3 regions of the Pseudomonas sp. 20-5 genome follow, and region 2 is predicted to be linked to each of the others. Evidence: predicted binding sites of a transcription regulator. Region 2 holds the regulator's gene; each other region holds the start of a gene.
The links. The regulator LexA, encoded in region 2, represses DNA repair genes until DNA is damaged. The targets are predictions, from matches to a motif close to CTGTNTNNNNANACAG.
Positions count from the first base shown of each region.

Region 1 (10,623 bases), 2.7 Mb from region 2:
TTCAGTGGCAAGCTTAACCGTATAGGGTAGGCGTAGCGAAAGCGAGTCTTAATAGGGCGTTTAGTCGCTGGGTATAGACCCGAAACCGGGCGATCTATCCATGAGCAGGTTGAAGGTTAGGTAACACTGACTGGAGGACCGAACCCACTCCCGTTGAAAAGGTAGGGGATGACTTGTGGATCGGAGTGAAAGGCTAATCAAGCTCGGAGATAGCTGGTTCTCCTCGAAAGCTATTTAGGTAGCGCCTCATGTATCACTCTGGGGGGTAGAGCACTGTTTCGGCTAGGGGGTCATCCCGACTTACCAAACCGATGCAAACTCCGAATACCCAGAAGTGCCGAGCATGGGAGACACACGGCGGGTGCTAACGTCCGTCGTGAAAAGGGAAACAACCCAGACCGCCAGCTAAGGTCCCAAAGTTGTGGTTAAGTGGTAAACGATGTGGGAAGGCTTAGACAGCTAGGAGGTTGGCTTAGAAGCAGCCATCCTTTAAAGAAAGCGTAATAGCTCACTAGTCGAGTCGGCCTGCGCGGAAGATGTAACGGGGCTCAAACCACACACCGAAGCTGCGGGTGTCACGTAAGTGACGCGGTAGAGGAGCGTTCTGTAAGCCTGTGAAGGTGAGTTGAGAAGCTTGCTGGAGGTATCAGAAGTGCGAATGCTGACATGAGTAACGACAATGGGTGTGAAAAACACCCACGCCGAAAGACCAAGGGTTCCTGCGCAACGTTAATCGACGCAGGGTTAGTCGGTTCCTAAGGCGAGGCTGAAAAGCGTAGTCGATGGGAAACAGGTTAATATTCCTGTACTTCTGGTTACTGCGATGGAGGGACGGAGAAGGCTAGGCCAGCTTGGCGTTGGTTGTCCAAGTTTAAGGTGGTAGGCTGAAATCTTAGGTAAATCCGGGGTTTCAAGGCCGAGAGCTGATGACGAGTCGTCTTTTAGATGACGAAGTGGTTGATGCCATGCTTCCAAGAAAAGCTTCTAAGCTTCAGGTAACCAGGAACCGTACCCCAAACCGACACAGGTGGTCGGGTAGAGAATACCAAGGCGCTTGAGAGAACTCGGGTGAAGGAACTAGGCAAAATGGCACCGTAACTTCGGGAGAAGGTGCGCCGGCTAGGGTGAAGGATTTACTCCGTAAGCTCTGGCTGGTCGAAGATACCAGGCCGCTGCGACTGTTTATTAAAAACACAGCACTCTGCAAACACGAAAGTGGACGTATAGGGTGTGACGCCTGCCCGGTGCCGGAAGGTTAATTGATGGGGTTAGCGCAAGCGAAGCTCTTGATCGAAGCCCCGGTAAACGGCGGCCGTAACTATAACGGTCCTAAGGTAGCGAAATTCCTTGTCGGGTAAGTTCCGACCTGCACGAATGGCGTAACGATGGCGGCGCTGTCTCCACCCGAGACTCAGTGAAATTGAAATCGCTGTGAAGATGCAGTGTATCCGCGGCTAGACGGAAAGACCCCGTGAACCTTTACTGTAGCTTTGCACTGGACTTTGAGCCTGCTTGTGTAGGATAGGTGGGAGGCTTTGAAGCGTGGACGCCAGTTCGCGTGGAGCCATCCTTGAAATACCACCCTGGCATGCTTGAGGTTCTAACTCTGGTCCGTGATCCGGATCGAGGACAGTGTATGGTGGGCAGTTTGACTGGGGCGGTCTCCTCCTAAAGAGTAACGGAGGAGTACGAAGGTGCGCTCAGACCGGTCGGAAATCGGTCGCAGAGTATAAAGGCAAAAGCGCGCTTGACTGCGAGACAGACACGTCGAGCAGGTACGAAAGTAGGTCTTAGTGATCCGGTGGTTCTGTATGGAAGGGCCATCGCTCAACGGATAAAAGGTACTCCGGGGATAACAGGCTGATACCGCCCAAGAGTTCATATCGACGGCGGTGTTTGGCACCTCGATGTCGGCTCATCACATCCTGGGGCTGAAGCCGGTCCCAAGGGTATGGCTGTTCGCCATTTAAAGTGGTACGCGAGCTGGGTTTAGAACGTCGTGAGACAGTTCGGTCCCTATCTGCCGTGGACGTTTGAGATTTGAGAGGGGCTGCTCCTAGTACGAGAGGACCGGAGTGGACGAACCTCTGGTGTTCCGGTTGTCACGCCAGTGGCATTGCCGGGTAGCTATGTTCGGAAAAGATAACCGCTGAAAGCATCTAAGCGGGAAACTTGCCTCAAGATGAGATCTCACTGGGAACTTGATTCCCCTGAAGGGCCGTCGAAGACTACGACGTTGATAGGCTGGGTGTGTAAGCGTTGTGAGGCGTTGAGCTAACCAGTACTAATTGCCCGTGAGGCTTGACCATATAACACCCAAACAATCTGATGATTGTGTGTTGTAAGGTGAAGTCGACGAACCGAAAGTTCGCATGAACCGCAAACACCTTGAAATCACATACCTGAATCTGGATAGACGTAAGCCCAAGCGAACGGATATCCAACCGAATTGCTTGACGATCATAGAGCGTTGGAACCACCTGATCCCTTCCCGAACTCAGTAGTGAAACGACGCATCGCCGATGGTAGTGTGGGGTCTCCCCATGTGAGAGTAGGTCATCGTCAAGCTCCTATCCCAAAACCCCTGGTCAGCGATGACCGGGGGTTTTGCTTTTGCGCGCGGAAAAAGGCGTGCTTCCTGTTCACCTTGCCGAACCCCTCCTGGCATGTCCTCTTTCGCGTCTAGCGTAGCGAGAGTCCGGGCGGATCCGCATGGCGCTGGCGCTCTTGCGTTCGCCGTACCTATCCCGATCCGCGAGTTAGAGCCTCGCTTCGAGGAGAAAGACAAAAGGTGGCTTCCGATGAAGGGAATCGCTTGATTTACTGTATGAATAAACAGTATCTTGAGCGCTCCCCCCTTCGTGGCCATCCCTGTTGGCCATCCCAAGGCAGCTCGTCTCTCGAGCTGCCTTTTTCTTTGTCTCAATGGAAATCCCGGCTGCGGACGTCCAGGCCGGTGAGTAGAGGGGTCAGGTCATGCAGGCGCCCTGCGATGACGTGGCGCACCTCGCCGGAGGACTCCAGGATGCCCTCCACCTGCAGCAGCCGGGACTCGAGGAATGGCCGCCTCTGCCGTTCGGCGAGGTCGTGCCGGACCACCACGTTGAGCATGCCGAACTCGTCCTCCAGGGTGATGAAGGTGATGCCGCTGGCGGTCTGTGGGCGCTGCCGGCCGACCACCAGGCCGGCGACCCGTATCGGTCGTCCATGTCCCAGTTTCGCCAGTTCGCGGGAGTCGCGGCAGCGGCGGGCCTTGAGCTGTCCACGCAAGAGTTTCAGCGGATGCGGGCCGAGGGTGGTGCCGAGGAGAGCGTAATCGCTCAGCAGTTCCTCGCCGCGCGAAGGCAGCGGCAGGCTGACCGTGGTTTCTTCGATGACGGTCCCTTCGGCGAACAGTGGCAATTGCGGCTCGACGCTGGCGACGGCCCAGCGCGCCTTGTGCCGGTGTCCGGCGAGACCGCGCAGGGCGCCGGCATCGGCCAGCAACTCCAGGGCCCGGGCGTCGAGCCTGGCGCGTCGGCCGAGATCGTGCACGTCGAGGAACGGCTCGGCCTCCCGGACCTGCTCGATACGCCTGGCATCCTCCTCGCGAAAGCCTCGGATCATCCGCAGGCCGAGGCGTATGGCCGGTTGCGCCTGGCCGAACGGCTCCAGGCTGCAATCCCAACCGCTGTGGCGGACATCCACCGGGCGTGTCTGCAGGGTGTGGCGGCGGGCGTCCTGGAGCAACTGGTCGGGGCTGTAGAAGCCCATCGGCCAACTGTTGATCAAGGCGCAGGCGAAGGCCGCCGGCTCGTGACGTTTCAGCCAACTGCTGGCGTAGGTGAGCAGGGCGAAGCTGGCGGCGTGGGATTCAGGGAAACCGTAGCTGCCGAAGCCTTTGATCTGCTCGAAGATGCGCGCTGCGAAGTCGGCCTCGTAGCCGTTGGCGAGCATGCCCCGGGTCAGCCGCTCGCGGTGGTGTTCCAGGCCGCCATGACGCTTCCAGGCGGCCATCGAACGACGCAGTTCGTCCGCCTCGCCCGGCGTGTAGTCGGCGGCGACGATCGCCAGTTCCATGACCTGTTCCTGGAACAACGGGACGCCCAGGGTACGTTCGAAGACCTTCTCCAGTTCGGCCGATGGATAGGCCACCGGCTCTTCACCGTTTCGCCGGCGCAGGTAAGGATGCACCATGTCGCCCTGGATCGGCCCCGGCCGGACGATGGCGACCTGGATCACCAGATCGTAGAACTTCTGCGGGCGCAGGCGTGGCAGCATGGCCATCTGTGCGCGCGATTCGATCTGGAACACACCGATGGTATCGGCGCGGCTGATCATTTCGTAGGTGGCCGGGTCTTCGCTCGGGATACTGGCGATGCTCAACCGCTTGCCGCCGCGCAGCGCGTGGATCAGGTCGAAGCTGCGGCGCAGGGCGCTGAGCATGCCCAGGGCGAGGACGTCGACCTTGAGCAGGCCGACCGCGTCGAGATCGTCCTTGTCCCACTGGATCACCGTGCGCTCGGCCATGCTGGCATTCTCCACCGGGACCAGGGTGTCCAATGGCTGTTCGGAGATGACGAAGCCGCCGGGGTGCTGCGAGAGGTGGCGCGGAAAACCGATCAACTCGTCGGTCAGGGCCAGCACCCGGCGCAGGATCGGACTCTGCGGATCGAAGCCGGCCTCTTCCAGGCGTTCGGCGCTGGGGGCCTGGTCGCTCCAGCGGCCGCAGCAGTTGGCCAGGACGTCGACCTGCTCGGGCGGCAGACCCAGGGCCTTGGCTACGTCGCGCACCGCGCCGGCGCCGTGGTAGGTGCTGACCACCGCGGTCAGCGCCGCGCGCTGGCGTCCGTAGCGTGTGAAAACGTACTGGATGACCTCCTCGCGGCGCTCGTGTTCGAAATCCACGTCGATGTCCGGTGGTTCGTTGCGCTCGCGGGAAAGGAAGCGCTCGAACAGCAGGTTGGTCCGGTCCGGGTCCAACTCGGTGATGCCGAGGGCGAAGCACACTGCTGAATTGGCCGCCGAGCCGCGGCCCTGGCAAAGGATTTCCCGGCCCCGGGCGAAGGCGACGATGTCCTGCACGGTGAGGAAATAGCTTTCATAGCCCAGTTCGGCGATCAGCTCGAGTTCTCTCTCGATCTGCTTGCGGACCTTGGCGCTCGCGCCGTTCGGCCAGCGCCTGGCGATGCCCTGTTCGGTGAGATGGCGGAGCCATGACGCCGGGTCGTGTCCGGCCGGTACCAATTCGCGTGGATACTGGTATTTCAGCTGTTCCAGATCGAACCGGCAGCGTTCGGCGATCTTCAGGGTTTCCGCCAGCAGGGCTTGCGGGTAGATACCCTGCAGGGCCTCCAGGGTACGCAGGTGGCGTTCCCCGTTGGGGAAGAGATAGGCGCCGGCCTCGCTGACCGGCAGATGGTTGCGGATCGCTGTCATGCAGTCCTGCAGGGCTCGCCTGCCGCGGGCGTGCATGTGGACGTCGCCGCAGGCCACGGGCGGTAGCCGGAGATGCGAGGCGAGCGCGAGCAGTTTGTCCAGGCGGGCATCGTCATCGGCGCCGCGATGCAACTCGACGCCCAGCCAAAGGCGCTGGGGGAAGCGTTCGCGGAGCCAGGCAACCTGCTCGTCCTCATGGTCGTTCGGCAACCAGATCGCCAACAGGCCGGCGAGCGGCTGTTGCAGGTCTTCGCGCAGTAGCCGGTAGTGGCCCTTGTCGGCTTGTCGCCGGCCGCGGGTGATGAGGCGACAGAGGTTCTGGTAGCCCTCCAGGTCCTCCGCCAGGAGGACCAGCTTGGGCCCCTGTTCGAGGCGGATTTCGCTGCCGACGATCAGTTGTACCTGGTGCTCCCGCGCCGCCTGCCAGGCCCGTACGATACCGGCCAGGCTGCATTCGTCGGTGATCGCCAGGGCCCGATAGCCCAGGCGCGCTGCACGGGCGAAGAGTTCCGTGGCGCTGGAGGCGCCGCGCTGGAAGCTGAAGTTGGACAGGCAATGCAGTTCGGCGTAGGCGCTCATGCGAACCAGCCATGCAGCCACAGCGGCCCCTCGCTACCGACCTCGCGATAGACCCAGGCACGTTGTCCGCTGCGGGTTTCCACCAGGTAATAGTCGCGGCGGATGTCTTCGCCATCCCACCAGCCCGACTCGATCCGCTCCGGGCCGGTCAGCACGGTGGGCAAGGCCTCGCCGAGGAGGCGTGGCTCCGCCAGCAGCCAGCCGGGTCGGAGGCCGCAGGCTGCCGGCGATTGCGCCCTGTCGCAGCTGTGCGGCCGCCAGCTTCGCTCCGGACGGTGTTCGGCGACGGCGCTCAGGCCCTGTACCGCCTCGTCGCCCAGCCGCGCGCGCAGGCGTTCCCGCAACTGTTCCCAGCCGAGATACTGCTGTGGGCGCTCGTCGAACAGTTCGCGGTGCTGCGGCGTGAAGGGGGGCAGCTCGCGGGCCTCCAGGCGCACGGCATGCACGGGGGCGGGCAGTTGCAGCTGTTCGAGACGGCCGCGGGTCAGTTCGAAGAGCATGGCCGCCTCGCGTTCGGCGCTGAGCAGGCCGACCGTGACCTGGCTGTCGGCGCGCCCGTGATGCTCCAGATGCAGGGTGAAGCGCTGCACGCCGCTGTCGCGTCCGGCGAGAAAGGCGGCGAGATCGGCGCTCAGCCGTCGCAGGGGGAAGAGCAGGGCCTGGTGCGATTCCACGTCGAAATTGAGTTCGATGCGCAGGTCGAAGGTGTCCGGCGGCCGGTAGTGCTCCAGCGCCAGTGGGCTGCGGCCGCAGAGGCGGTCGATGTGCAACAGCAGTTCGGCCGGGAAGCGACGGGCCAGGGCGGCGCGCGGCAACTCGAGGACCTGGCGCAGATGGCGCAGTCCCATGCGTCCGAGGGCGACGGCCAGCTCCCGCGAGAGTCCCAGGCGGTCCAGCGGAAGGGCGGACAACTGGCGTTGCAGCGCTGTCTCGTCCTCGATGGCCAGGCCGTCGTGGCTGTTCGCCAGGACCCTCGCCGCCACCGGGTTCGGCGCCAGGCACAGGCGATGGCGGAAGCCCAGCGCCGTGAGTTCCTTGCGCAAGCGGGCCTCGAAGCGTGGCCAGGGGCCGAACAGGGCAAGGCTGGACTGCACTTCCAGCAGCAGCGCACGCGGATAGTGCAGGCTGACCTGCGAGCTGAAACCGTAGGCCCAGGCGGCGAGGAAGGCCTGCCAGCGCTCCACGGCGGCGAGGTCGTATTCCGCCGTGGCGAAGTCCCGGCTCAGGGCCTGGGCGGCGATCAGCGATTGACCGGGCTTCAGGCCGAGCGCGCGTGCCGCTGGGTTGACCGCCTGCAACTGCCGGCGCTGCGCTGGGCCGCCGAGCAGCGCCAGCGGTGCGTCGGGATTGCTCCGTTGACGCAGCGCGCTGTCCATGGCCAGTTGCGGCAGGAGAATGCAAGCCCAGAGCATGGCCGCCTCATTGCCAGGCGCTGGCCGGCAGGGCGGTCGCCGGCGCGAGGCCGCCCCGGCACTTGAGGATGCGCAGGCGTGGGGGGCGGGTTTCGATGCACAGGCGTAGCGCTGCCGGCGAAGGGTTGACCGCTTCGCGCAGGGGGCGATAGGCGAAACCCAGGGCCTGACCGCTTTCGGCGGCGACCTGGAGGCGGCGCAGGGCGCGGTCGTCGGCCTGCTGCGGCCAGCACAGCACTGCGGCGCAACTGCCCGAGCGCAGGCACTGTTCGGCAGCCCACAAGGCGTCGCGTCCGCTGGCCTGCAACAGGACCAGGTGGCGCAGGTCGACCGCGGCGGCCAGCCAGGCCTGCGGATAAGGTACATAGGGGGCGCCGACCAGGACGACACGACGTTGCGCCTGGGTCAGGCGAGCGAGGGTCGGCATCAGTAGTTGCAGTTCGCCGACACCGTCGCGGGCATGGAGGATTTCGTTCAGGGCATGCTCCGGCCAACCGCCGCCGGGCAGCAGTGCGTCCAGGCGCGCATGCCCGGTGGGCAGGGAAGCGCCGGCCGGTACGGCGGACTGGCCTTTCCAGATCCTACGTGCGTCGAGCAGCGCACTCAGCGCTATGCCATTGCCTCGTCCGGCGACGGCTGCGGGTGGGGAGATGTCGGCTACGGATGAAAGGGAGGCCAAGGAAATAACTCGAATGCTGTATGTAAATACAGTATTTGCTGTAGTCCTTTTCTGGTCAATGGCAGTCGGTCGGCATCCTTTCATGTGACACTGAGATTCAATAACGAATATAATTGAGAATCGTTATTGATACTGGGCGCGCTATGTCGGCCCAGTGCGTTCCGTCCCTCGAAAGGAATTCCCCTATGGATACCCTGGCCCCTGAATCCACTCGGCAAAACCTGCGTTCGCAACGCCTCAACCTGCTGACCAACGAGCCGCACCAGCGCCTGGAGAGCCTGGTGAAAAGCAAGGAACCCTTCGCCAGCCGGGACAATTTCGCCCGCTTCGTCGCCGCCCAGTACCTCTTCCAGCATGACCTGGAGCCGCTTTATCGCAACGAAGCGCTGGCCCGCCTGTTCCCCGGCCTGGCTTCCCGCGCCCGCGACGACGCCGCTCGTGCAGACCTGGCGGACCTCGGCCATCCGGTGCCGGAGGGCGACCAGAGCGTGCGCGAGGCCGACCTGAGCCTGGCCGAGGCACTGGGCTGGCTGTTCGTTTCCGAAGGTTCGAAGCTGGGCGCTGCGTTCCTGTTCAAGAAAGCCGCCGCGCTCGAACTCGACGAGAACTTCGGCGCCCGCCATCTGGCCGAACCGGAAGGCGGCCGCGCGCAAGGCTGGAAGAGCTTCGTGGCGATCCTCGACGGCATCGAGCTGAACGAGGAAGAAGAGCGCCTGGCCGCCAAGGGCGCCAGCGATGCCTTCAATCGTTTCGGCGACCTGCTGGAGCGTACCTTCGCCTGAGGGGCGTTCCTTGTCCTTTGATCGGCGGCCAACCTCGCCGACGACGATTGCCCCGGCCTGGTTGCCGGGGTTTTCTGTCTTGCGCCGCCGGCCAGGAGCGCGGACCTGCGGAGACCCTTAGCGAGGCGGCCGCTGCGCTTCCACTGAGTTGCCGAACGAGGTGCCCAGGCGAATGCGCGTCGCCGATTGGTTGTACAGGCCGAGCTGGTTTGGCGGACGCCGGACGATGGCGGCGGAATCCAGCTCCTGTTCGCGGCGGGTCCTGGCCGCGCTGTCAGGATCGGTCATCTGCTGGCTCAGGCATTCATAGGACAAAGCCTGGTAGCCGTTGACCTCGGTGTTGATGCAGTTCGCCGGCGGCGTCGGCTCGTCGGCCAGGGTGGCGTTCATGGCCAGGCCCAGGATCAGGGCCGGCAGAACCTGCGATGAACGGTGCATGGCGATTCTCCCGCGCTGGGATGGTGGTTTCCCGCTTATACGGCAATCGGTGAAAACATGTCACCGCAGGTACCGTCACACCACAGTCACACAGTGCCATCAGGATGTCCCTCCTGGGTGATGGCCATCTGGCCTGAACCGGGTAGTTCGGACTGGAATCCGTTGATGTCGATCCTCGGGGTGGCAAGGTCGTGCGCAGTGTCGTTGCTCGGTCTCGGCATGCTGCTGCCGGCGTCCGGCGCCGTGCCGGGCGATGGCGGCAGGCCGCCGTTGCGCCTGGCGGTGCACGCGTTCGATATTCCTCCGCAGAGCCTGGCATCGGCGCTGGTGACCTACAGCGGGGTGACGGGAATGGCGGTTCTGGTGGATGGCGAGCTGGCTCGTGGACGGCGCTCGGCCCGCTTGCAGGGGCGCTTCACCGCCAGCGACGCCCTGACCCGACTGCTCGGCGGAACCGGCCTGATGGCGCGCTACACCAGCCAGGAAGCGTTCACCCTGCTGCCGGCGCAGGCCGTCAGGAACGCTGCGCCGCTGCCGGCAGAGATGCCGAAGGTCGAGCAGCCGCTGGATCGGCGCTACGCGGGAGCGGTCCAGGCGGCGCTGGAAGAACAGTTGTGCCGCTCGCCGCGCACTCGTCCGGGTACCTATCGCGCGGTGCTGCAACTCTGGATCGGTCGCTTCGGCGAGGTTCGCCACAGTCGCCTGCTCGGTTCGACCGGCGACCCGCAGCGGGACAGCGCCCTGGTGGAAAGCCTGCGCGGCGTGCGGGTGATGCAGGCGACGCCCGCTACGCTGGCCCAGCCGCTGACCATCCTGTTGCTGCCGAAGACGACGGGCAAGGCCATGGAATGCAAGCTGACGGAGGGAGTGGGAGGGTCATGAGCGATTCGCGGCAAAGCGCGATGGTGAAGCTGTTCCTCGCCTCCTACGACGACTTCAAGGCGCGCTTGAAACGGCGCCTGGGCTCCGAGGACCTGGCGTGCGACGTGCTGCACGAAACCTACCTGAGAGTCGACCGGCTGGATGATGCCCTGGAGGTCAAGAAGCCCCAGGCCTACCTGTTCCGTATTGCCCTGAACATTGCCGCCGACCGCCGCGAGGGCGACGCCCGCCTGCTCACCGGGGAGGAGGTGGCGGAGCTGTTGCAGGTGGCCGACGAAGGCCTCGACCCGGAGCGCATCGTCGGCGGTCACGCCGAGATCCGTCGCCTGCTGGAGGCGCTCTGCGAACTGCCGGCGCGGCGCCGGCAGATTCTCATCGCCTCGCGCCTGGAGGAGACGCCGCATGCGGAAATCTCCCGTCGCTTCGGCATTTC
Region 1 covers NZ_CM165584.1:4,815,289-4,825,911, reverse strand. The annotation lists rRNA gene AC1RB9_RS22275 (23S ribosomal RNA) at 1-2,309, shown strand, start outside; rRNA gene rrf (5S ribosomal RNA) at 2,453-2,568, shown strand; gene dnaE2 (error-prone DNA polymerase) at 2,923-6,018, opposite strand; gene AC1RB9_RS22260 (Y-family DNA polymerase) at 5,994-7,409, opposite strand; gene imuA (translesion DNA synthesis-associated protein ImuA) at 7,417-8,022, opposite strand; gene pigA (biliverdin-producing heme oxygenase PigA) at 8,274-8,870, shown strand; gene AC1RB9_RS22245 (hypothetical protein) at 8,988-9,308, opposite strand; gene vreA (TonB-dependent outer membrane receptor VreA) at 9,474-10,190, shown strand; gene vreI (RNA polymerase sigma factor VreI) at 10,187-10,623, shown strand, end outside.
Region 1: the regulator LexA is predicted to act here: its motif matches at 8,105-8,120, upstream of imuA (translesion DNA synthesis-associated protein ImuA).

Region 2 (10,623 bases):
CCCAGGCCCTGCCTGTGCTGAAGGACCTCAAGCTGCTCGACAAGATGGACGAGAAGGTCAACCTCCACGGCGGCGCCATCGCCCTGGGTCACCCGTTCGGTTGCTCCGGTGCGCGCATTTCCGGCACCCTGTTGAACGTGATGAAGCAGAACGGCGGTACCCTTGGCGTGTCCACCATGTGCGTGGGCCTGGGACAGGGTATCACCACCGTCTTCGAGCGCATCTAAGCGTTCGTCGAAGGGGAAAGCCGGGGCCTCGTGCCCCGGCTTTCGTTTTTCAGTGTCAGTCGTTTCCGGCTGTATCGAGCGAATGACGCCCCGGGAGCGCGGGTTTGCCTATTGTGCGATCCGTGCCTATACCGGGCTGTTGTATGTCGGCATTGTGCCGTTGTTTTCCGATTTTCGAGACAAGGTAAGGAACATGGACCTGCAGGCTGGGCTCTATCGTCATTACAAGGGACAGAACTACCGGGTCCTGGGTGTCGCGCGGCATTCGGAGACGGAAGAGGCGCTGGTGATCTACCAGGCGCTGTACGGCGAATTCGGTCTCTGGGTGCGTCCGCTGGAGATGTTCACCGAGGCCGTGGAGGTCGATGGCGAGTGGGTGCCGCGCTTCGTCCTGGTGAGTCCCGAGGCCGATCCCCTGGGCTTGCAGAAAGCTCCCGGCGGGGAAGACCGCGCTTGACCTTGGCTCGTTCGCCACTATATATAGCGGTGCCGCGCTAGTCGCTCCCTCCTTTATATTCATCTTTTCGACGCAGGAACCTTCCGATCCATGGGTAAATCGCTGGTCATCGTGGAATCCCCGGCCAAGGCCAAGACCATCAACAAGTACCTGGGCAGCCAGTACGTGGTGAAGTCGAGCATCGGCCACATCCGTGACCTGCCCACCAGTGGTTCGTCGAGTTCCAAGGAGCCGGCGGCCAAGGGCCGCAAGAGCGCCTCCGAGGCGCCGGCGCTGTCACCGAAGGAGAAGGCCAGGCGCCAACTGGTCTCGCGCATGGGGGTCGACCCCGAGCATGGCTGGAAGGCCAAGTACGAGATCCTGCCCGGCAAGGAAAAGGTCATCGACGAGCTGCGCCGCCTGGCCAAGGACGCCGACACCGTCTATCTCGCGACCGACTTGGACCGCGAAGGGGAGGCCATCGCCTGGCACCTGCGGGAAGCCATCGGCGGCGACGAAAGCCGCTACAAGCGCGTGGTATTCAACGAAATCACCAAGAAGGCCATCCAGGAGGCCTTCTCCCAGCCCGGCGAGCTCGATATCAACCGGGTGAACGCCCAGCAGGCGCGGCGTTTTCTCGACCGCGTGGTCGGCTACATGGTCTCGCCGCTGCTCTGGCAGAAGATTGCCCGTGGGTTGTCCGCCGGCCGCGTGCAGTCGGTGGCGGTGAAGCTGGTGGTGGAGCGCGAACGCGAGATTCGCGCCTTCGTCCCGGAAGAGTACTGGGAAGTGCATGCCGACCTCGGTACCGCCAAGGGCGCCAACGTGCGCTTCGAGGTTACCCGTGAGAAGGGCGAGGCCTTCAAGCCGCTCAACGAAGCCCAGGCCATGGCGGCCCTGGAAAAGCTCAAGGCCTCGGCCTATAGCGTCGCCAAGCGCGAGGACCGGCCGACCTCCAGCCGACCCTCGGCGCCGTTCATCACTTCCACCCTGCAGCAGGCGGCGAGCAACCGCCTGGGCTTCGGGGTGAAGAAGACCATGATGATGGCCCAGCGTCTCTACGAGGCCGGCTACATCACCTACATGCGTACCGACTCGACCAACCTGTCGGCCGATGCCATTGGCATGGTCCGCGGTTTCATCGAGGACGAGTTCGGCCAGAAGTACCTGCCGGGCAAGGCCAACGTCTACTCGAGCAAGGAGGGCGCCCAGGAAGCGCACGAGGCGATCCGTCCTTCCGACGTCAACCTCAAGCCGACCCAGCTGTCCGGCATGGAGCGTGACGCCGAGCGCCTGTACGACCTGATCTGGCGCCAGTTCGTGGCGTGCCAGATGACCCCGGCCGAATACCTCTCGACCAGCGTGAGCGTCACCGCCGGCGATTTCGAGCTGCGCGCCAAGGGCCGCATCCTCAAGTTCGACGGTTATACCCGGGTACTGCCGCAGCAGAGCAAGCCGGGCGAGGACGACGTCCTGCCGGAAATGAAGGAAGGCGAGAACCTCAAGCTGATCAAGCTCGATCCGAGCCAGCACTTCACCAAGCCGCCGGCGCGCTACTCCGAAGCGAGCCTGGTCAAGGAACTGGAGAAGCGCGGTATCGGCCGCCCCTCGACCTACGCGGCGATCATCTCCACCATCCAGGAGCGCGGCTACGTAACCACCCACAACCGCCGCTTCTATGCGGAGAAGATGGGCGACATCGTCACCGATCGGCTCAACGAGAGCTTCGCCAACCTGATGGACTACGGTTTCACCGCCGGGATGGAGGAGCATCTCGACGACGTGGCCCAGGGCGAGCGCGACTGGAAGCACCTGCTCGACGAGTTCTACGGCGATTTCAAGAAGAAGCTCGAGGTGGCTGAAGTCAGCGAGAAGGGGATGCGCGCCAACCAGCCGACCCTGACCAACATTCCCTGCCGCGAGTGCGGCCGGCCGATGATGATTCGTACCGCCTCCACCGGCGTGTTCCTCGGCTGCTCGGGCTACAGCCTGCCGCCGAAGGAGCGTTGCAAGGCGACCGTCAACCTGATTCCCGGCGACGAGATCGCCGCGGACGACGAGGGCGAGTCCGAGTCGCGGGTGTTGCGTGGCAAGCATCGCTGCCCGATCTGCAGTACCGCGATGGACGCCTACCTGCTGGACGAGAAACACAAGCTGCATATCTGCGGCAACAACCCCGACTGTCCGGGCTACGAGATCGAGGAAGGCCAGTACCGGATCAAGGGCTACGAAGGGCCGAGCCTGGAATGCGACAAGTGTGGCAGCGAGATGCAGTTGAAAACCGGCCGTTTCGGCAAGTTCTTCGGTTGCACCAATCCGACCTGCAAGAACACCCGCAAGCTGCTGAAGAATGGCGAGGCGGCGCCGCCGAAGATGGACGCCATCCGCATGCCTGAATTGAAGTGCGAGAAGGTGGACGATATCTACGTGCTGCGCGACGGCGCTTCGGGCATGTTCCTGGCCGCCAGCCAGTTCCCGAAGAACCGCGAGACCCGCGCGCCGTTGGTGAGCGAGATCATCCCGCACAAGGCCGAGCTGGATCCCAAGTACCATTACCTCTGCGACGCTCCGCAGAAAGACCCGGACGGCCGTCCCGCGGTGATCCGTTTCAGCCGCAAGACCAAGGAGCAATACGTGCAGTCCGAGGTCGATGGCAAGCCCACCGGCTGGCGCGCCTTCTACGATGGCGGCAAGTGGAAGGTCGAAGACAAGCGCTGATGGATGGCGCGCCCGCTTGCATGGGGCGCGCTTATACTGCGCGAAGGCCGGGCGCTGACCTGGCCTGCGCTCCGCATTCCTTCCAGTTTTAATCGGGAGTACCGGCATGGCCCAAGAGCTTTATACCCGCACCAACCAGAAGCTGTATTTCGCCGGGTTGGCTCTGGAGGCCTGGAAGCGAGCCGATGCCGAGCGGGCGATGAATGCCCAGGCGATCATCCAGGGGGAGCGCGAGTCGGCGCTGTTCCACCTTTATGGCGCAGTGCTCGGTGTATGCCATGAGATCGCCGGTTACTACCGTCTGCCGCAGGCTGCCGCTCCTCGCGTGGATGCATTGCTGAATGCCGAAGTGCTGGCGGCCGCGCCCAGCCCCGAGCTGGCTGAACTGGTGGAGTTGGCGTCGCAGCCGGAAACCTGGCTGGGCCAGTTGCTGGGCGCCTACTCCGAGCTGTTCCTGCCGCCGCGACCGACCAAGGCAGCGAAGATCGACCCCAGCACGCCGTTGATCGTTGCCGTGAGTATCGACGAAGAAGCCCCCTTGCTTTCTCGCGAAACCCTCGAGGAATGGCGGCAGTCGCTGAAGCAATTGGTCCTGCGTTTTCGCGAGAGCCTGACGGAGCTGTAACGCCGTCGTCATTCGCCGATCAGCGGTAGGACATTTTCCTACCGTTCCACTCGGTTGATTTGCCAGCAAAAAAATTTAGCGGATGCCGTCCGGGCGCTCTGGAACCGCCGTTACAGGCGCGAGAGGGGAACCGGAAGGCGGATGCGGGCTAGGGATGCACTGGATGGGCTGTTACAATGTCGCGTCTTCGTAGAGAGCGTCTGTCATGCCAACATCCTTCCTTGAAATCGTAGAAATGCCCGACGGGCGCATCGTGCTGCGTCGCGCCGATGACGAGGAGGCGTTGGTGACTCTGGAGTTCTCCGGGGACGCGAAGAATTTCCTGCAAGGCCAGCATGTCGAAGTGGCCAAGGCCATGTTCAATGTCGGCGTGCAAATGGCCGGTCGTCTTGCCGAGGGCGAGATGGAACACGACGAAGGCCCCCGCGTCCTGCACTGAACGCTGTCCCCCGCCGTTTTTTCAACCCAGACGAATATTCAGGCTCTGTGCTTGGCCCAGTTGGGCGGCGCGGGACAGTTGCTTGCGCGCCGCCCGGCTCAGCGGTTCCAGCCAACTGACCACGGTGTGGCTGCGGCCCAGGCGCAAGGCCTCGCAACTGAGCGCCAGGGCAGCGGCGTTGTCCTTCGCCTGCAGTAGCAGGATGCGCTCGCGGTTCAGGCCGGCGCGGCGCAGCCATTCATGGGTCAGGCTCGCCGGCGGAGCGATCAGGGTCAGCCAGCGGGCATCCTGTTCCTCGCTGAGCTCGCGGAGAATCGGTGCGAGCAGGGTCAGGCAGTGCCCCGGCAGGCCGCTGAGCGAAAGTTCGCTAAAGGCAGCGGGTTCCTCGATGGAGGCACTGGAAGGGCTGTCGATGACATCGTCGAGCAAGGGTGCGCCGTTGCTGGCCCAGAACGCTTCCTGGAACAGTGGCAACTGGGCGCTGGGCAGCGAGTGGGAGGTCTGCATGGTATCTCCTGTCAGCGCCGGATCACGCCGACGCTCAAGCCTTCGATGATCAGTTCCTGCTCCTTCAGATCGACTTCGATCGGAGCGAACTCAGGGTTTTCCGCCAGCAGCCAGACCTTGCTGCCTTCGCGCTTGAAGCGTTTCACCGTGACCTCCTCGCCGATCCGCGCGACCACCACCTGGCCGTTGCGCGCTTCGCGGGTGACGTGGACGGCCAGCAGGTCGCCGTCGAGGATGCCGATGTCCTTCATGCTCATGCCGCGCACGCGCAACAGGTAGTCGGCGCGAGGATTGAAGAAGGCGGGATTGATACGGCAGGATTCCTCGATGTTCTGTTCGGCGAGGATCGGTGCGCCGGCGGCGACCCGTCCGATCACCGGCAGGCCCTCATCGTCGTTGGCGGCATGCGGTTCGAAGCCGGGAATGCGGATGCCGCGAGAGGCGCCCGGAGTCATTTCGATGGCGCCCTTGCGTGCCAGCGCCTTGAGGTGCTCCTCGGCGGCGTTCGGCGACTTGAAGCCGAGTTCCTGGGCGATTTCCGCCCGGGTCGGCGGAAAGCCGTGGTCTTCCAGGCAGCGCTTGATGAAGGAGAGGATCTCGGCTTGGCGGGGCGTCAGCTTCTGCATGTCGTCGCTCTGTGTTTTTATCCAGTGACTGGGATTATATACAGTGAGCGGGGCGTGGCAATGATTTTCCGCATGACATTTCGTCCTGCGTCACGATGAAGTTGGCCAGTGTCTTGCTTCCGTTTTTCGGGACTTCTCTGTAATTTTCCTGACTGGTGCGTCATCTGCCGCTTGACAAGGGATGTGGCTGAAACGTATGTTTCAAACAAGTGTTTGTCAGGCGGAGAAACCATGGCCCAGTCGGAAACCGTCGAACGCATTCTCGATGCGGCGGAACAGCTGTTCGCGGAAAAAGGCTTCGCCGAAACCTCGTTGCGTCTGATCACCAGCAAGGCCGGGGTCAACCTGGCGGCGGTGAATTATCACTTCGGTTCGAAGAAGGCGCTGATCCAGGCGGTGTTCTCGCGTTTCCTCGGGCCATTCTGCGCCAGCCTGGAAAAGGAGCTGGATCGTCGCCAGGCCAAGCCCGAGGCCCAGCACGCCACCCTGGAGGACCTCCTGCACCTGCTGGTGTCCCAGGCGATGGCGGTGAAGCCGCGCAGCGGCAACGACCTGTCGATCTTCATGCGCTTGCTCGGCCTGGCCTTCAGCCAGAGCCAGGGGCACCTGCGCAAGTACCTGGAGGAGGTCTACGGCAAGGTCTTCCGGCGCTACATGCTGCTGGTCAACGAGGCTGCGCCGAAGCTGCCGCCCATCGAGCTGTTCTGGCGCGTGCACTTCATGCTCGGCGCGGCCGCCTTCAGCATGTCGGGGATCAAGGCCCTGCGGGCGATGGCGGAAACCGATTTCGGCGTGAACACTTCCACCGAGCAGGTGATGCACCTGATGGTGCCGTTCTTCGCTGCCGGCATGCGCGCCGAGAGCGGCATCGACGATCCGCTGCTGGCCGGGGCGCAACTGCGCCCGCGGAACAAGACGCCCGCCAAGGCCTGATTGCAGACGGCGCCCCAGGGCGCCGTTTTCCTTTCTCCTTTCTCTGTGCTCCGGGCGGAACTCCATGCGCCAGGCCGGCTCCATTGGCAGGCGCGCGGTACCGCCCCGGGACTTAAGTCTTTCTGCCGGGTGCAGTACAGTGTGCGCTGTCTGAGGCCCGTGACGGCGGGCTTCGCTGATTTCCAGGCCATAGGACTCTTCATGCAAGGCTCTCTGATGCTCGACATCGGCGGCACCTGGCTGACCGCCGAGGACCGCCAAATCCTGCGCCACCCCGAGGTGGGCGGGCTGATCATCTTCGCTCGCAACATCGAGCATCCTGCCCAGGTTCGCGAACTGTGTGCGGCCATTCGCGCCATCCGTCCCGACCTGTTGCTGGCCGTCGACCAGGAAGGAGGGCGCGTGCAGCGCCTGCGCCAGGGCTTCGTGCGCCTGCCGGCGATGCGCGCGATCGCCGACAACCCCAATGCCGAAGAGCTGGCCGAGCATTGTGGCTGGCTGATGGCGACCGAGGTGCAGGCGGTCGGCCTCGACCTGAGTTTCGCGCCGGTGCTGGATCTCGACCACCAGCGCAGCGCCGTGGTCGGTAGCCGCGCCTTCGAGGGCGACCCGGAGCGTGCCGCGCTGCTTGCCGGTGCTTTCATTCGCGGCATGCATGCCGCCGGGATGGCCGCCACCGGCAAGCATTTTCCCGGTCACGGCTGGGCCGAGGCCGATTCCCATGTGGCGATTCCCGAAGACGCGCGCAGTCTCGAGGAAATCCGGCGCAGCGACCTGGTTCCGTTCGCCCGCCTGGCCGGACAGCTCGACGCGCTGATGCCGGCCCATGTCATCTATCCGCAGGTCGACCCGCAGCCCGCCGGCTTTTCCCGGCGCTGGTTGCAGGAGATCCTGCGCGGCGAGCTGAAGTTCGACGGGGTGATATTCAGCGACGACCTGTCGATGGCCGGCGCCCATGTGGTCGGCGACGCCGCCAGCCGCATCGAGGCCGCCCTGGCCGCGGGCTGCGACATGGGCCTGGTGTGCAACGACCGGGCTTCCGCCGAGCTGGCCCTGGCTGCCCTGCAACGCCTGAAGGTGACCCCGCCGTCGCGTCTGCAACGCATGCGTGGCAAGGGCTACGCGAATACCGACTATCGCCAGCAGCCGCGCTGGCTGGAAGCACTGTCCGCGTTGCGCGCCGCGCAACTGATTGATTGAGGGAGCTGTCGATGAGTGTCTACGCGATTATCGGAGGAACCGGCCTGACCCAGCTGGAAGGGCTGACGCTGAGCGAGTCCCTGCCGATCGAAACGCCGTATGGCGCGCCGTCCGCGCCGCTCCAGCGTGGCCGCTACGCCGGGCGCGAGGTGCTGTTCCTGGCACGTCACGGTCATCCGCACCGCTTCCCGCCGCACCAAGTGAACTACCGGGCCAATCTCTGGGCGCTGAAGCAGGCGGGTGCCGAGGCGGTGATCGCGGTCAACGCGGTGGGTGGCATCCATGCGGCGATGGGAACGGGGCACCTGTGCGTGCCGCACCAGTTGATCGACTACACCTCGGGACGCGAGCACACCTATTTCGCCGGCGATATCGAGCATGTCACCCATATCGACTTCAGCCACCCCTATGACGAGCCGTTGCGCCAGCGCCTGATCGAGGCGTTGCGTGCGTTGGGGCTGGCGCACAGCAGCCATGGGGTCTACGCCTGCACCCAAGGGCCGCGCCTGGAAACGGTGGCGGAAATCGCCCGGTTGGAGCGGGACGGCAACGATATCGTCGGCATGACCGGCATGCCCGAGGCGGCACTGGCCCGCGAGCTGGACCTGCCCTACGCCTGCCTGGCGCTGGTGGTCAATCCCGCGGCGGGCAAGTCGGCGGGGATCATCACCATGGCCGAAATCGAACAGGCGTTGCACGATGGCATCGGCAAGGTGCGCGAGGTGCTGGCGCGGGTCCTGGCCGGCTAGGCGGCCATCGCAACGAAAAAAAGGCCGCTATTGCGGCCTTTTTCGCTATTGCGCAGGAGGTGCGGCGTCGAAGCCGCCTTCGACGGGGGGCGCGTCCGCCGGTGCCTGCTGTTCTTCCATTTCCATGGGATTGGGGGCGGCGGGACGGGCGCCGACCGGCACCACTTTGATCAGGATGCCCAGGCTCGGATGGTCGAGATAGGTCAGTTCGCCATTCTTCAGCCGCGTGCCCTGCCTGATGTGCTGGCTGCCGGCGAGGAAACCGTCGTCGCCGAAGCGATTGACCCAGAAATCGGCCTCCATGTCGACGAAGCGCACCTGGCTGAGGGTCAGCGTACCTTCCACCGGGAAATGATGATCCTGTTCCTGGCCTTCGCTGAGGGCGATCTTCACCGGGGTCTCGCCGATGTCCTGGCGCCAGGCCTTGTGCAGCAGCACGGTGTAGCCGTTGTCCTGGCTGAGCTTGGCGAGCTGGTTGTCGAGCGCGGTGGCGCGCAGGGCGTCGCTGGCCAGCGGCTGTGCGCCGGTGGCCCAGTCGTCCGGGGCCGGCTGGCTGGACGGCACGGCATCGCCGGCCTGGCGGAACACCACCAGTTCCACCTGGTAGGGACCGCCGGCGAATGCCGCGGGGGCGGCCAGTGAGAGCAGCAGGGCAAGGCAACGGAACAAGCGCATAGGCTAATCCTTAGGTGGTTTGCGGTGTCAGGCGCTCGAACAGCGCCTCCAGGGTATTGAAGCGTTCTTCCGGTCGTTCCATGGGCACCTGGAAGCGGAACAGGGTTGCGCCTTCGAACTTGTAGCGGTTCGGCTGGCCCTGGATCAGCTTGATCAATACCAGCGGGTCGACCTGGGTATCGGCGGCGAATTCTATACGACCGCCCTGCGGTCCGGCATCGACCTTGAGTATTCCAAGTTTTTCCGCCTGCAGTTTCAGAAGGGTCAGGCGCATCAGGTTCTTCGCCGGATCGGGCAGGAGCCCGAAGCGGTCGATCATCTCCACCTGCAACTCGCGCAAACCTTCCTCGTCAGGGGCGTTGGCGATGCGCTTGTAGAGGATCAGCCGGGCATGCACGTCGGGCAGGTAATCCTCGGGGATCAGCGCAGGCACCCGCAGGTTGACCTCCGGCCCGCCGCCCAGTGGCTGCTCGAGGTTCGGTTGCTCGCCCTTGCGGATGGCCTTCACCGCCCGTTCGAGCATTTCCATGTAGAGGGTGAAGCCGACCGCCTGGATCTGCCCGCTCTGGCCGTCGCCGAGCAACTCGCCGGCGCCGCGGATCTCCAGGTCGTGGGTGGCGAGGACGAAGCCGGCGCCCAGGTCCTGGGCGTTGGCGATGGCTTCCAGGCGTTTCTCGGCGTCCGGGGTCATCTGACGGCGCGGCGGTGTCAGCAGGTAGGCGTAGGCCTGGTGGTGGCTGCGACCGACGCGGCCGCGCAACTGGTGCAACTGGGCCAGGCCGAACTTGTCGGCGCGCTCGATGAGGATGGTGTTGGCGCTGGGCACGTCGATGCCGGTCTCGATGATGGTCGAGGCCACCAGCACGTTGAAGCGCTTGTGGTAGAAGTCGCTCATCACCTGTTCCAGCTCGCGCTCGTGCATCTGTCCGTGGCCGATGCCGATGCGCGCCTCCGGGACCAGTTCGGCTAGGTCGCGGGCGCACTTCTCGATGGTCTTCACTTCGTTGTGCAGATAGTACACCTGGCCGCCGCGCAGCAGTTCGCGGAGCAGCGCTTCCTTGATCACCGCGTTCTGCTGCTCCATGACGAAGGTGCGCACCGACAGGCGGCGCGCCGGCGGCGTGGCGATGATGGACAGGTCGCGCATGCCGGAGACGGCCATGTTCAGGGTCCGCGGGATCGGCGTGGCGGTGAGGGTGAGGATGTCCACTTCGCTGCGCAGGGCCTTGAGCTGCTCCTTCTGGCGCACCCCGAAGCGGTGTTCCTCGTCGATCACGACCAACCCCAGGTTGGCGAACTTCACGTCTTCCTGGAGCAGCTTGTGGGTCCCGATGAGGATGTCGATCTTGCCTTCGGCCAGTAGCCGCGCAGCGTTCTCGACTTCCTTGGCGCTCTTGAAGCGGCTCATCACCTCGACGCTCACCGGCCAGTCGGCGAAGCGGTCGCGGAAGCTGTTGTAGTGCTGCTGGGCGAGCAGGGTGGTGGGCA
Region 2 covers NZ_CM165584.1:2,123,860-2,134,482, forward strand. The annotation lists gene fadA (acetyl-CoA C-acyltransferase FadA) at 1-227, shown strand, start outside; gene AC1RB9_RS09940 (DUF1653 domain-containing protein) at 421-684, shown strand; gene topA (type I DNA topoisomerase) at 775-3,381, shown strand; gene AC1RB9_RS09950 (DUF6586 family protein) at 3,488-4,006, shown strand; gene AC1RB9_RS09955 (hypothetical protein) at 4,212-4,445, shown strand; gene sulA (SOS-induced cell division inhibitor SulA) at 4,467-4,952, opposite strand; gene lexA (transcriptional repressor LexA) at 4,964-5,578, opposite strand; gene psrA (transcriptional regulator PsrA) at 5,810-6,511, shown strand; gene nagZ (beta-N-acetylhexosaminidase) at 6,713-7,711, shown strand; gene AC1RB9_RS09980 (S-methyl-5'-thioinosine phosphorylase) at 7,723-8,460, shown strand; gene AC1RB9_RS09985 (CsiV family protein) at 8,506-9,135, opposite strand; gene mfd (transcription-repair coupling factor) at 9,146-10,623, opposite strand, start outside.

Region 3 (10,623 bases), 670 kb from region 2:
TGATGCAGTTGACCCTGGAACTGAAGATCGACGGGCTGGACGGGCTGCTCAAGCCGCTTCGTCCCCCCGCTCCGTAGGCGAATGACGTCGCCGACGCTATCCGCCGATACCCTGCCCATACCCTGCCTTCACCAGACACCCGCCCCCGTTCGGCAGGGCGAATAACGCCACAGACGTTATCCGCCCTGCCGAACTCAGCGCAACAACGCCGGATCGCCCTTGCCGGCCACCGCCGCCGCTTCCTCCGGGGTCAGCAGCGCGGTGCGCGGGACCTCCATCAAGCGGGCGCAAGCCGCCAGCACGTTGCCCCAGCAGGCGCGGTTGGCGAACTGCATACCCGCCTCGTCGAGGGTGCCGCCGCGGTTGCGATAGCCGAGTACCGAGGTGCGCCGGGCATCCGGCAGGATCGGCCAAAGATGACCGCGCGCCACTTCCGCGCGCATATGGGTGAGTAGCACGCGGCGCTCATGGCTATCCGGGAACAGTCGTTCCACCAGCGCCTCGTCGGCCACCGCCTCGACCTCCCAGCGATCGCGCGGCGCGCGGAAGCGTCCCGGCTCCTGCAGGTAGACCAGCCGGTAGGCCTGCCCGGCCTCGGCCAGGCGCTGCGCGGCGCGGCGCATCTGTTCGAGCTGGTAGCTGCCGTTGGCGATCAGCAGCAGCGGATCGGAGCCGCAGCGCTCCTCGACCAGGATCGCGCCGTCGCGGGCCAGGCGCTCGGCCTGGACGGCGTCGAACACCATCGGCCGGTCGCGCTTGGGGATCACCAGGCAGGCCAGTTGCCCCCGGCTGCGGTAGATCGTCGGTAGCAGCGCCAGGGCGCTGTTGTGATCGGCCGGGAAGAGCACCCGGACCATGTCGGTCATCTCGCCAAGCAGGGCCTCGCAGAAGGTGGTGTCCTGGTGCGACTGCTGGTTCTTGCCGTTCTCCCAGGTATGCGAAGTAGCGACCAGCGGCCAGCCCAGCCAGCCGGCCGGACGCCCGACTTCCTTCTGCTGGCGGGCGAAGATCAGGGTCTGGCGCACCGCGCCGAGCATCTTCACGCAGAACGCCTCGTAGCTGGCAACCAGGTTGAGTCCGCCCTGGTTGGCCAGGCAGGCGGACACCACCGCCTCCTCGTTGAGCGCGGTGATGACCCGACCGCTCACCGATTCCAGTTCGCTCTCCGGCTCGCTGACCCGATGCTTGAGCGCCTTGAGCACGCCGCCGAGGCGGTTGCTGGCCAATTCGTCGGGATTGCCGACCCGGGCGCGCAGGTCGGGGTTGGCCTCCACCAGTTCGGTATAGAAGCGGTCCAGCGCGGCCATCGGCGAGCACGCGTCGTCGCGATAGCGAAGCGGCGGGATGATCGGTTCGATGGGATGGCGCAGGGCCAGCGGGTTGTCCCGTTCGAGGGGACGCTCGCCGCGCTGCTCGGCGAACAGCCGGCGGGCCAATTCGAGAGCCTCAGGCTCGACCCAGAGTTCATTTGCATGCTGGTTGAACAGTTGCCGGGCCTGTTCGTCGTTATGCGGATTGCCCGGCAGCGGCAGGTTGTGCGCGGCGTTGCTGCCGGCGCCATAGAAGCCGAAGCCCTTGACCGTCTCGGCGATGCCGTAGGGAATCGGCAGCGGGTAGCGGAGGATGCCGCTGTTCTTCTCCTGCACGCGCCGCTCCAGGCGCTGCTCCATCTCCCAGAGCGTACAGACGAAGGCGGCCGGGTCGCGCCCATCGAAGCTGATCGGATCGAAGCCGCAGCGGCGCAGGTGCAGCTTGAAGCCCTCCAGCCCCTCATGGGTGCCCAGTTCGGTGCGCTGCTCGATGCGCCGGCCATTGGCGATCATCACCGGCAGCGCCGCCCCGCAATCCTCGGCTCGCCACCAGCGCGGAATCCAGTCGCTGCCGCGCTGTTCCTCGGCGGCACCATCGGAGAGGAACGCCACCAGGGCCTCGCCGGGCAGCGGCATGTGCGCGTACTGCAATTCGGCGAAGCCGAGGTAGCCGCCCTCGGCGATACCGCCGGCGGTATGCGGATTCACGTGGCTGCCCAGTGGCGCCGCCGGTGCGCCGTTGGGGGCCTGGGCGTAGCCGTAGAAGTCCTGCAGCAAGCGGTTCAGCCCTTCCTCGCCGTCGGCATAGGCGCGCTCCTGCTCCGGGTGCAGGTTGCCGGTGAGGACGTTCAGCGCGTCGATGGCGGCCACGCAATGGCCCTGGCCCATCAGCCAGGCGCGAGTCTTGCCGGTCAGGACGTTGAGTGCCAGATAGCCGGCGTAGGCCGGGACCATGTTCAGGGCTCCGCCGGTGTGGCCCTCGGGCTGTGTCTTGAAATCCTCGGCCTGCAACGGCTGGCCGTCCAGGCGGATGCGCCGGGCGTAGGTCATGTGCACGACGATGCGCAGGGCGCTGGCGGTCAGCCGGTCGAGGGCGCGGAACAGCTGGTAGACGCTGGCCAGGTCCGGTTGCAGCCCGGCTTGGACCAATTGATGAGCGGTGCGGAACACGGCGGCGCGGGTCTCTGCGCTATGCTGGAGCGGACCATGGCCTTGCAGCCACGCGGCAAACGCCGGCTCGGCCGCCGCATGGGCAAGCAACTCGTCCTGACTGGGCAGAATCTGACTCATGGTGGGTAGCCTCCCTAGTGGTGCCTTGCAGTCTAGGCAGCACACGGCAAAGGGCGCTGACCTGCATCAAGCTCCCCGCCCCCGATTCGTTCACCCTGGCCCTGTACGAAGGTTCCATGGCATTCCACGATCCCCGAAAGGTATCGGGGTGTCGACAGAGCTCTGACGGAGGAGGCTCGATGGCATCACTGACGTTTCTAGGCGCCGCCCAGGAGGTCACTGGCTCCTGTTATCTGCTGGAAACCCTCGATGGCGTGAAGGTCCTGCTCGAATGCGGCATGCGCCAGGGGCGCCGCGAAGCAGACAACGGCAACCGCGCGCCCTTCCCCTTCGATCCCGCGAGCATCGACGCGGTGGTCATCTCCCACGCCCACCTGGACCACAGCGGCCTGCTGCCGCGCCTGGCGGCCGAGGGCTTCAAGGGCCCGATCTTCGCCACCGAGGCCACCTGCGAACTGCTGGAACTCATGCTGCTGGACTCCGCGCACATCCAGGAAAAGGACGCCGAGTGGGAGAACCGCTGGCGCAACCGGATCGGCAAGCCGAGCATCAAGCCGCTGTATACCCAGGCCGACACCGAACGCGCGCTCAAGCTGCGCCGGCCGATCAGCCTCGGCAGCACCGTGGCGGTCGCTCGTGGCGTGCGGGTGACCTTTCACAACGCCGGGCACATCCTCGGCTCGTCGATCGTCGAAGTGCAATTCCACGACCAGGTGCAACCGCGCCGCCTGGTGTTTTCCGGCGACCTCGGCAACACCTGCTCGCCGTTGATGCGAGCGCCCTCGCCGCTGAGCCGGGCCGACGTGGTGATGCTCGAATCCACCTACGGCGATCGCGATCACCGCGACAGCAACGACACCCTGGAGGAACTGGCGGCAATTCTCGACCAGGCGCATCGCGACGGCGGCAACGTGCTGATCCCGTCGTTCGCCGTCGGTCGCACCCAGGACCTGCTCTACTACCTCGGCCGCTTCTACCAGGAGGGCCGCCTGCCGCAACAGGCGGTATTCCTCGACAGCCCGATGGCCGCCCGTGCCAATGGCATCTACCTGCGCCACAGCAACGAGTTCGACGACCGCGACCGCGAGTACATTCGCGGCACCGGCACCACCCGCCTGGAGGAATGGCTGCCGGTGCTGCGCGTCACCCGCAGCGCCGACGAGTCGATGGCGATCAACCGGATCAAGAGCGGCGCGGTCATCATCGCCGGCAGCGGCATGTGCACCGGCGGCCGTATCGTCCATCACTTCAAGCACAACCTCTGGCGCCCGGAATGCCATGTGGTATTCCCCGGCTTCCAGGCGCGCGGCACCCTGGGCCGCAACATCGTCGACGGCGCCAGCGCGGTTCGCGTGTTCCACCAGCGCATCGCGGTCAAGGCGCAGATCCATACCCTCGGCGGCTTCTCCGCCCACGCCGGGCAATCGCAGCTGCTCGACTGGGTCGGTCACTTCGCCCACCGTCCAGCGCTATACCTGATACATGGCGAGCGGGAAAAGATGGAAGCGCTGCAGGGCGCGATCCGCGAGCGTCTCGACTGGGATGCCGAGATACCGGAGCCCGGCGAACGCATCGAGATCTGAGCCGCCGTCCGCAACTGTCACGCAGTCCGTGGCAGTATGCGGATGACCGCCTGTCCAGGGTGGTTGTAGAAGGAGTATGCGAATGCCCTACGAAGCTGATGACTATCTTTCCCGGCACTTCCAGACCAGCGGCACCGACCTGGCGCGGAAGGTCGACGAACTGGCGGCCCTTGCGGCTCCCGGCGACAGCCCCAATCTCGCGCTCTACCGCGAGATGCTCTTCACCGTGACGCGCATGGCCCAGGCCGACCGCAACCGCTGGGACGCCAAGATCATGCTGCAGACCCTGCGCGAGATGGAGCATGCCTTCAGCGTCCTCGAGCAGTTCAAGCGGCGACGCAAGGTCACCGTGTTCGGCTCGGCGCGCACGCCAGTCGAACATCCGGTCTATGCCCTGGCGCGCAAGCTGGGCGAGGAACTGGCCCGCTACGACCTGATGGTGATCACCGGCGCCGGCGGCGGCATCATGGCCGCCGCCCACGAAGGCGCCGGGCTGGAGAACAGCCTGGGCTTCAACATCACCCTGCCCTTCGAGCAGCACGCCAACCATACGGTGGACGGCAGCGGCAACCTGCTGTCGTTCCACTTTTTCTTCCTGCGCAAGCTGTTCTTCGTCAAGGAAGCCGACGCCCTGGTGCTCTGCCCCGGCGGCTTCGGCACCCTAGACGAGGCACTGGAAGTGCTGACCCTGGTACAGACCGGCAAGAGTCCGCTGGTGCCGATCGTGCTGCTCGACCAGCCGGGCGGCCGCTACTGGGAACACGCCCTGGAGTTCATGCAGGAACAGTTGCTGGAGAATCACTATATCTTGCCGGCCGACATGCGCCTGATGCGCCTGGTGCATTCGGCCGAAGACGCGGTGAAGGAAATCGCCCAGTTCTACCGCAATTTCCACTCCAGCCGCTGGCTGAAAGGCACTTTCGTGATTCGCCTGAACCACGCCCTGAACGAAGCCGCGCTGGCGCACCTGCACGAACACTTCGCCAGCCTCTGCCTGAGCGGCGGCTTCCAGCAGCAGGCCGACAGCGAGCAGGAACAGGACGAACCGGAGTTCCGCAACCTGACCCGCCTCGCCTTCGTGTTCAACGGGCGCGACCAGGGGCGGCTGCGGGAATTGCTGGACTACATCAACCTGCCGGAAAACTGGGACTGAAGCTGCCGCTCCGGCACGCGCTCAATCGTCGCTGCGGCCGTTCAACAGGCGGCTGATCGACTCCATGGAGTAACCCCGGTACGCCAGGAAGCGGCCCTGCTGGGCCTTTTCCCTGGCGTCCTGCGGCAGGCGGGCGAACTTGCGGCGCCAGACCTCACGCAATTGCGCACTCCAGTCGACCTCGCAGGCACCCAGCGCCCTTTCGATATCGGCGCGCGGCAGACCGCGTTGCGCCAGTTCCTCACGGATGCGCAACGGCCCATGGCCGCTACGGGCGCGACTGGCGATGAAGCTTTCGAGATAGCGGGATTCGTCGAGCAGACCTTCCTCGGCCAGGCGGTCGAGGGCAGGATCGATCAACTCGGCAGACGCGCCACGCTGGCGCAACTTGCGGGAAAGCTCGGCGCGCCCGTGCTCACGGCGCGCCAGCAGATCCATGGCCGCCCGCCGCACGGCGACGGGCGTATCGAGCACGATCGCCATTGGCCTCAATCGGCTTCGGCGTCAGCCACTTCTTCGGCGTCGGCCTTCACCGGGCCGCTCTTGGCCAGCAACTGGTCGCGAATGGTCTTCTCCAGTACCGAACCGATTTCCGGATTGTCTTCCAGGTACTTGGCGGCGTTCGCCTTGCCCTGGCCGATCTTGCTGCCCTGGTAGCTGTACCAGGCGCCGGACTTCTCGACCAGGCCCAATTGCACGCCCAGATCGATGATCTCGCCGGTACGGTAGATGCCCTTACCGTAGAGGATCTGGAACTCGGCCTGGCGGAACGGCGGGGAAACCTTGTTCTTCACCACCTTGACGCGGGTTTCGCTACCCACCACCTCGTCGCCTTCCTTCACCGCGCCGGTACGACGGATGTCCAGGCGGACCGAGGCGTAGAACTTCAGTGCGTTACCGCCGGTGGTGGTTTCCGGGTTGCCGAACATGACGCCGATCTTCATGCGGATCTGGTTGATGAAGATGACCAGGCAGTTGGCGTTCTTGATATTGCCGGTGATCTTGCGCAGCGCCTGGGACATCAGGCGTGCCTGCAGGCCGACGTGGGCGTCGCCCATCTCGCCTTCGATCTCGGCCTTGGGTACCAGCGCGGCCACGGAGTCGACGATGATCACGTCGACCGCGTTGGAGCGCACCAGCATGTCGGTGATTTCCAGGGCCTGCTCGCCGGTGTCCGGCTGGGAGACCAGCAGGTCGTCGACGTTGACGCCCAGCTTGCCGGCATAGTCGGGATCGAGCGCGTGCTCGGCGTCGACGAAGGCACAGGTGGCGCCCTGTTTCTGGGCCTCGGCGATCACCGAGAGGGTCAGGGTGGTCTTGCCCGAGGATTCCGGACCGTAGATCTCGACGATCCGGCCCTTGGGCAGGCCGCCGATGCCGAGGGCGATGTCCAGACCCAGGGAGCCGGTGGAGATGGCCGGGATCGCCTGGCGCTCATGGTCGCCCATGCGCATGACCGCGCCTTTGCCGAATTGGCGTTCGATCTGTCCCAGGGCCGCGGCCAGGGCGCGCTTCTTGTTCTCGTCCATTGAAGTCCTCGCGAAGTCAGGGCGGCCGGACGGCCACGAACAACTGTATAAGTAGACAGTATTATTCCACAGGGCAAGTCGCTCGCCTACCCCCGACGGGAAGAATGTTCCGAACGGTTGCCCGCAGGCGCGGCTAGCCCGGGTTCTCGCCGTTGCTCATGCGCAGCAGGCCGGTCAGCGCGGTCGCCACCGTCTGCCGGCGCACGGCGTCGCGGTCGCCGTTGAACTGGCAGCGCTCACTGACCAGCCGCTCGCCGTCGGCCCAGGCCAGCCAGACCGTGCCTACCGGCTTTTCCGGCGAGCCGCCGTCGGGCCCGGCGACACCGCTCACCGCCACCGCGAAACGCGCCCCGCTGTGCCGCTGGGCGCCGCGCACCATGGCCTCGACCACTTCCCGGCTGACCGCGCCGACTGCCGGGAACAGCGACTCGGGCACCTCCAACTGGAGGGTCTTCTGGCGGTTCGAGTAGGTCACGTAGCCAGCCTCGAACCAGCCCGAACTCCCCGGGATGCGGGTGATCGCCTCGGCGATGCCGCCACCGGTGCAGGATTCCGCCGTGCTGACCTGCTCGCCCAGGTAACGAAGGCTTTCGCCGAGGCGGGCGGCCAGTGCGGTCAGGTCGGACTCCATCAGGGTCATCACTGTTCTCCAGAGTAGAAACGGAAAGGGACTACCCTACACCATCGGCTTTTCCATTCAGAAGCAGCTTTCGGACAAGCGCAACCGCGCGAAGGCAGCGAATGCGCGAACATGCGTGTTCCATCACCGTCCAAGGAAAGGCACCCCATGAACATCGCGCCACTCAAGGTCTCTCTGCTCTCCCTCGCCCTGCTCCTCTCCCCCGTTGCCAGCCTCCCCGCCCATGCGGCCTGCACCGCCAACCTGGCCCTGCAACCCGCCAGCAGCCTGCCCGCGCTCGGCGGGCGCCTGGTCTACCACAGCTATATGGAGTACGGGGACGGCTCCTCGAACCTCTACCTGCACGATTTCAAGAGCAAGAGCACCCGCCAGCTCAACCAGCCCGGCTGGAACATCGAGGACCCGATGAATGCGCATTTCTCCCCGGACGGCCGCTACCTGACCTTCATGGGCCGCCAGAATGGCGCCTGGCACGTGTTCGCCTGGGCCATCGGCGGTACCCAGGCGCCGAGCAACCTGACCGCGGCCATCGGCGGTCGCAACGAGGATCCGAAGTTCTCCTTCGACGGCCGCCAGGTCGTGCTCAAGCACGAGGGCGACATCCGCCTCGCCACCCTGGTCTTCAATGGCGATGGCAGCGTCGGCGTGAGCGCCTGGAAAGCCGTGACCGGCGACGGCTGGAGCACCGAGGAGTCGATGCCGTTCCTCACACCCTCAGGCAAGTACGTGGTCTACGCGACAGGAGCCGGCGACAGCCTGCGGGTGGTGCGCAGGAACCTGGAGAACGGCCAGGTCAGCGCCCTCGCCACCCCGGCCGCGGGGGGCCGCGACTATTACCCGGTGGTACGCGACTACACCGCCTACTTCCTCTCGCGTACCCAGCCGGCCGGCAACGACCAGTTGGCCATGGTCGTACCCAACAGCCCGCCCGGCACCCCGGCGATCCTGCCGCTCAACCACTGCCAGGGCGACAATTCCGACGCCGCGCCGGTGAACGAGGACTACCTGATCTTCTCCAGCACTTCGTTCGACCCGACCTACAGCCTGCTCCTCGGCGACATCGCCGCGGCGCGGGTCTGGCGTCTCGACCCGGCGCAGATCAACCTGCCCGACGGTCGGCAGAAGCTCGGCGCCAGCTATACCGCGGCACGCTGAAAGCAGCCCGCACAGGCGCGGACCTGAGGGTCCGCGCCGGTTCCGAACGGACCCGACACAGGCCGGCGAATCGGGTTAACATTACCCTCTTTTGCACCGTCCAAAGCCCGCTTCCGAAGGCCCGTATGACCGACCTCTCCCAGCACACGCCGATGATGCAGCAGTACTTCAAACTGAAGCATCAGCACCCCGACCAATTGATGTTCTATCGCATGGGCGACTTCTACGAGCTGTTCTACGAGGACGCGAAGAAGGCCGCCAAACTGCTCGACATCACCCTGACCGCACGCGGCCAGTCCGGCGGCAAGGCGATCCCGATGGCAGGCATTCCCTTCCATTCCGCGGAGGGCTACCTGGCCAAGCTGGTCAAGCTCGGCGAGTCGGTGGCGATCTGCGAGCAGATCGGCGACCCGGCCACCAGCAAGGGGCCGGTGGAGCGCCAGGTGGTGCGGATCATCACCCCCGGCACGGTGAGCGACGAGGCGCTGCTCGACGAACGCCGCGACAACCTGCTGGCGGCGATCCTCGGCGACGAGCGCCTGTTCGGCCTCGCCGTGCTGGACATCACCAGCGGCCGCTTCAGCGTCCAGGAGATAAAAGGCTGGGAAACCCTGCTGGCCGAACTGGAGCGCCTCAACCCGGCCGAGCTGCTGATTCCCGACGACTGGCCACAGGGCCTGCCGGCGGAGAAGCGCCGCGGCGTACGTCGCCGCGCGCCATGGGACTTCGATCGCGACTCGGCGCACAAGAGCCTCTGCCAGCAATTCGGCACCCAGGACCTGAAAGGCTTCGGCTGCCAGAACCTGACCCTGGCCATCGGCGCCGCCGGCTGCCTGCTCGCCTACGCCAAGGAAACCCAGCGTACCGCCCTGCCGCACCTGCGCAGCCTGCGCCACGACCGCCTCGATGACACGGTGATCCTCGACGGTGCCAGCCGCCGCAACCTGGAGCTGGATATCAACCTCAGCGGTGGCCGCGAGAACACCCTGCAATCGGTGGTCGACCGCTGCCAGACCGCCATGGCCAGCCGCCTGATGAGCCGCTGGCTGAACCGTCCGTTGCGTGACCGCGCGGTACTGGAAGCCCGCCAGGAGTCCATCGCCTGCCTGCTGGAACGCTACCGCTTCGAGAACCTGCAACCGCAGCTCAAGGAAATCGGCGACCTCGAACGCATCCTCGCCCGCATCGGCCTGCGCAACGCCCGCCCTCGCGACCTGGCGCGCCTGCGCGACGCGCTGGCGGCGCTGCCGGACCTGCAGAACGCCATGACCGAACTGGAAGCGCCGCACCTGCAGGCGCTGGCCACCACCATCGGCACCTATCCCGAACTCGCCGAACTGCTGGCCAAGGCGATCATCGACAACCCGCCAGCGGTGATCCGCGACGGTGGCGTGATCAAGACCGGCTATGACGCCGAGCTGGACGAGCTGCAGGCGCTGAGCGAAAACGCCGGGCAATTCCTGATGGACCTGGAAGCGCGCGAGAAGGCCCGCACCGGCCTGCCCAACCTGAAGGTCGGCTACAACCGCATCCATGGCTACTTCATCGAGCTGCCACGGGTGCAGGCCGAACAGGCGCCGGCCGACTACATCCGCCGGCAGACCCTGAAAGGCGCCGAGCGCTTCATCACGCCGGAACTGAAGGCCTTCGAGGACAAGGCGCTGTCGGCCCAGAGCCGCGCCCTGGCCCGCGAGAAGGCGCTCTACGAAGAGCTGCTGGAACGCCTGATCGGCCACCTCGCTCCGCTCCAGGACAGCGCCTCGGCGCTGGCGGAACTGGACGTGCTGGCGAATCTCGCCGAACGCGCGCTGAACCTCGACCTGAATCGCCCGCGGTTCGTCGAACACACCTGCCTGCACATCGAGCAAGGCCGCCATCCGGTGGTCGAGCAGGTGCTGGAGACACCGTTCGTGGCCAACGACCTGGCGCTGGATGCCGACACCCGGATGCTGGTGATCACCGG
Region 3 covers NZ_CM165584.1:1,451,572-1,462,194, reverse strand. The annotation lists gene AC1RB9_RS06840 (DUF3820 family protein) at 1-77, shown strand, start outside; gene AC1RB9_RS06835 (phosphoketolase family protein) at 195-2,600, opposite strand; gene AC1RB9_RS06830 (MBL fold metallo-hydrolase RNA specificity domain-containing protein) at 2,780-4,183, shown strand; gene AC1RB9_RS06825 (LOG family protein) at 4,266-5,336, shown strand; gene recX (recombination regulator RecX) at 5,358-5,819, opposite strand; gene recA (recombinase RecA) at 5,825-6,865, opposite strand; gene AC1RB9_RS06810 (CinA family protein) at 6,999-7,505, opposite strand; gene AC1RB9_RS06805 (TolB family protein) at 7,653-8,660, shown strand; gene mutS (DNA mismatch repair protein MutS) at 8,786-10,623, shown strand, end outside.
Region 3: the regulator LexA is predicted to act here: its motif matches at 6,909-6,924, upstream of recA (recombinase RecA).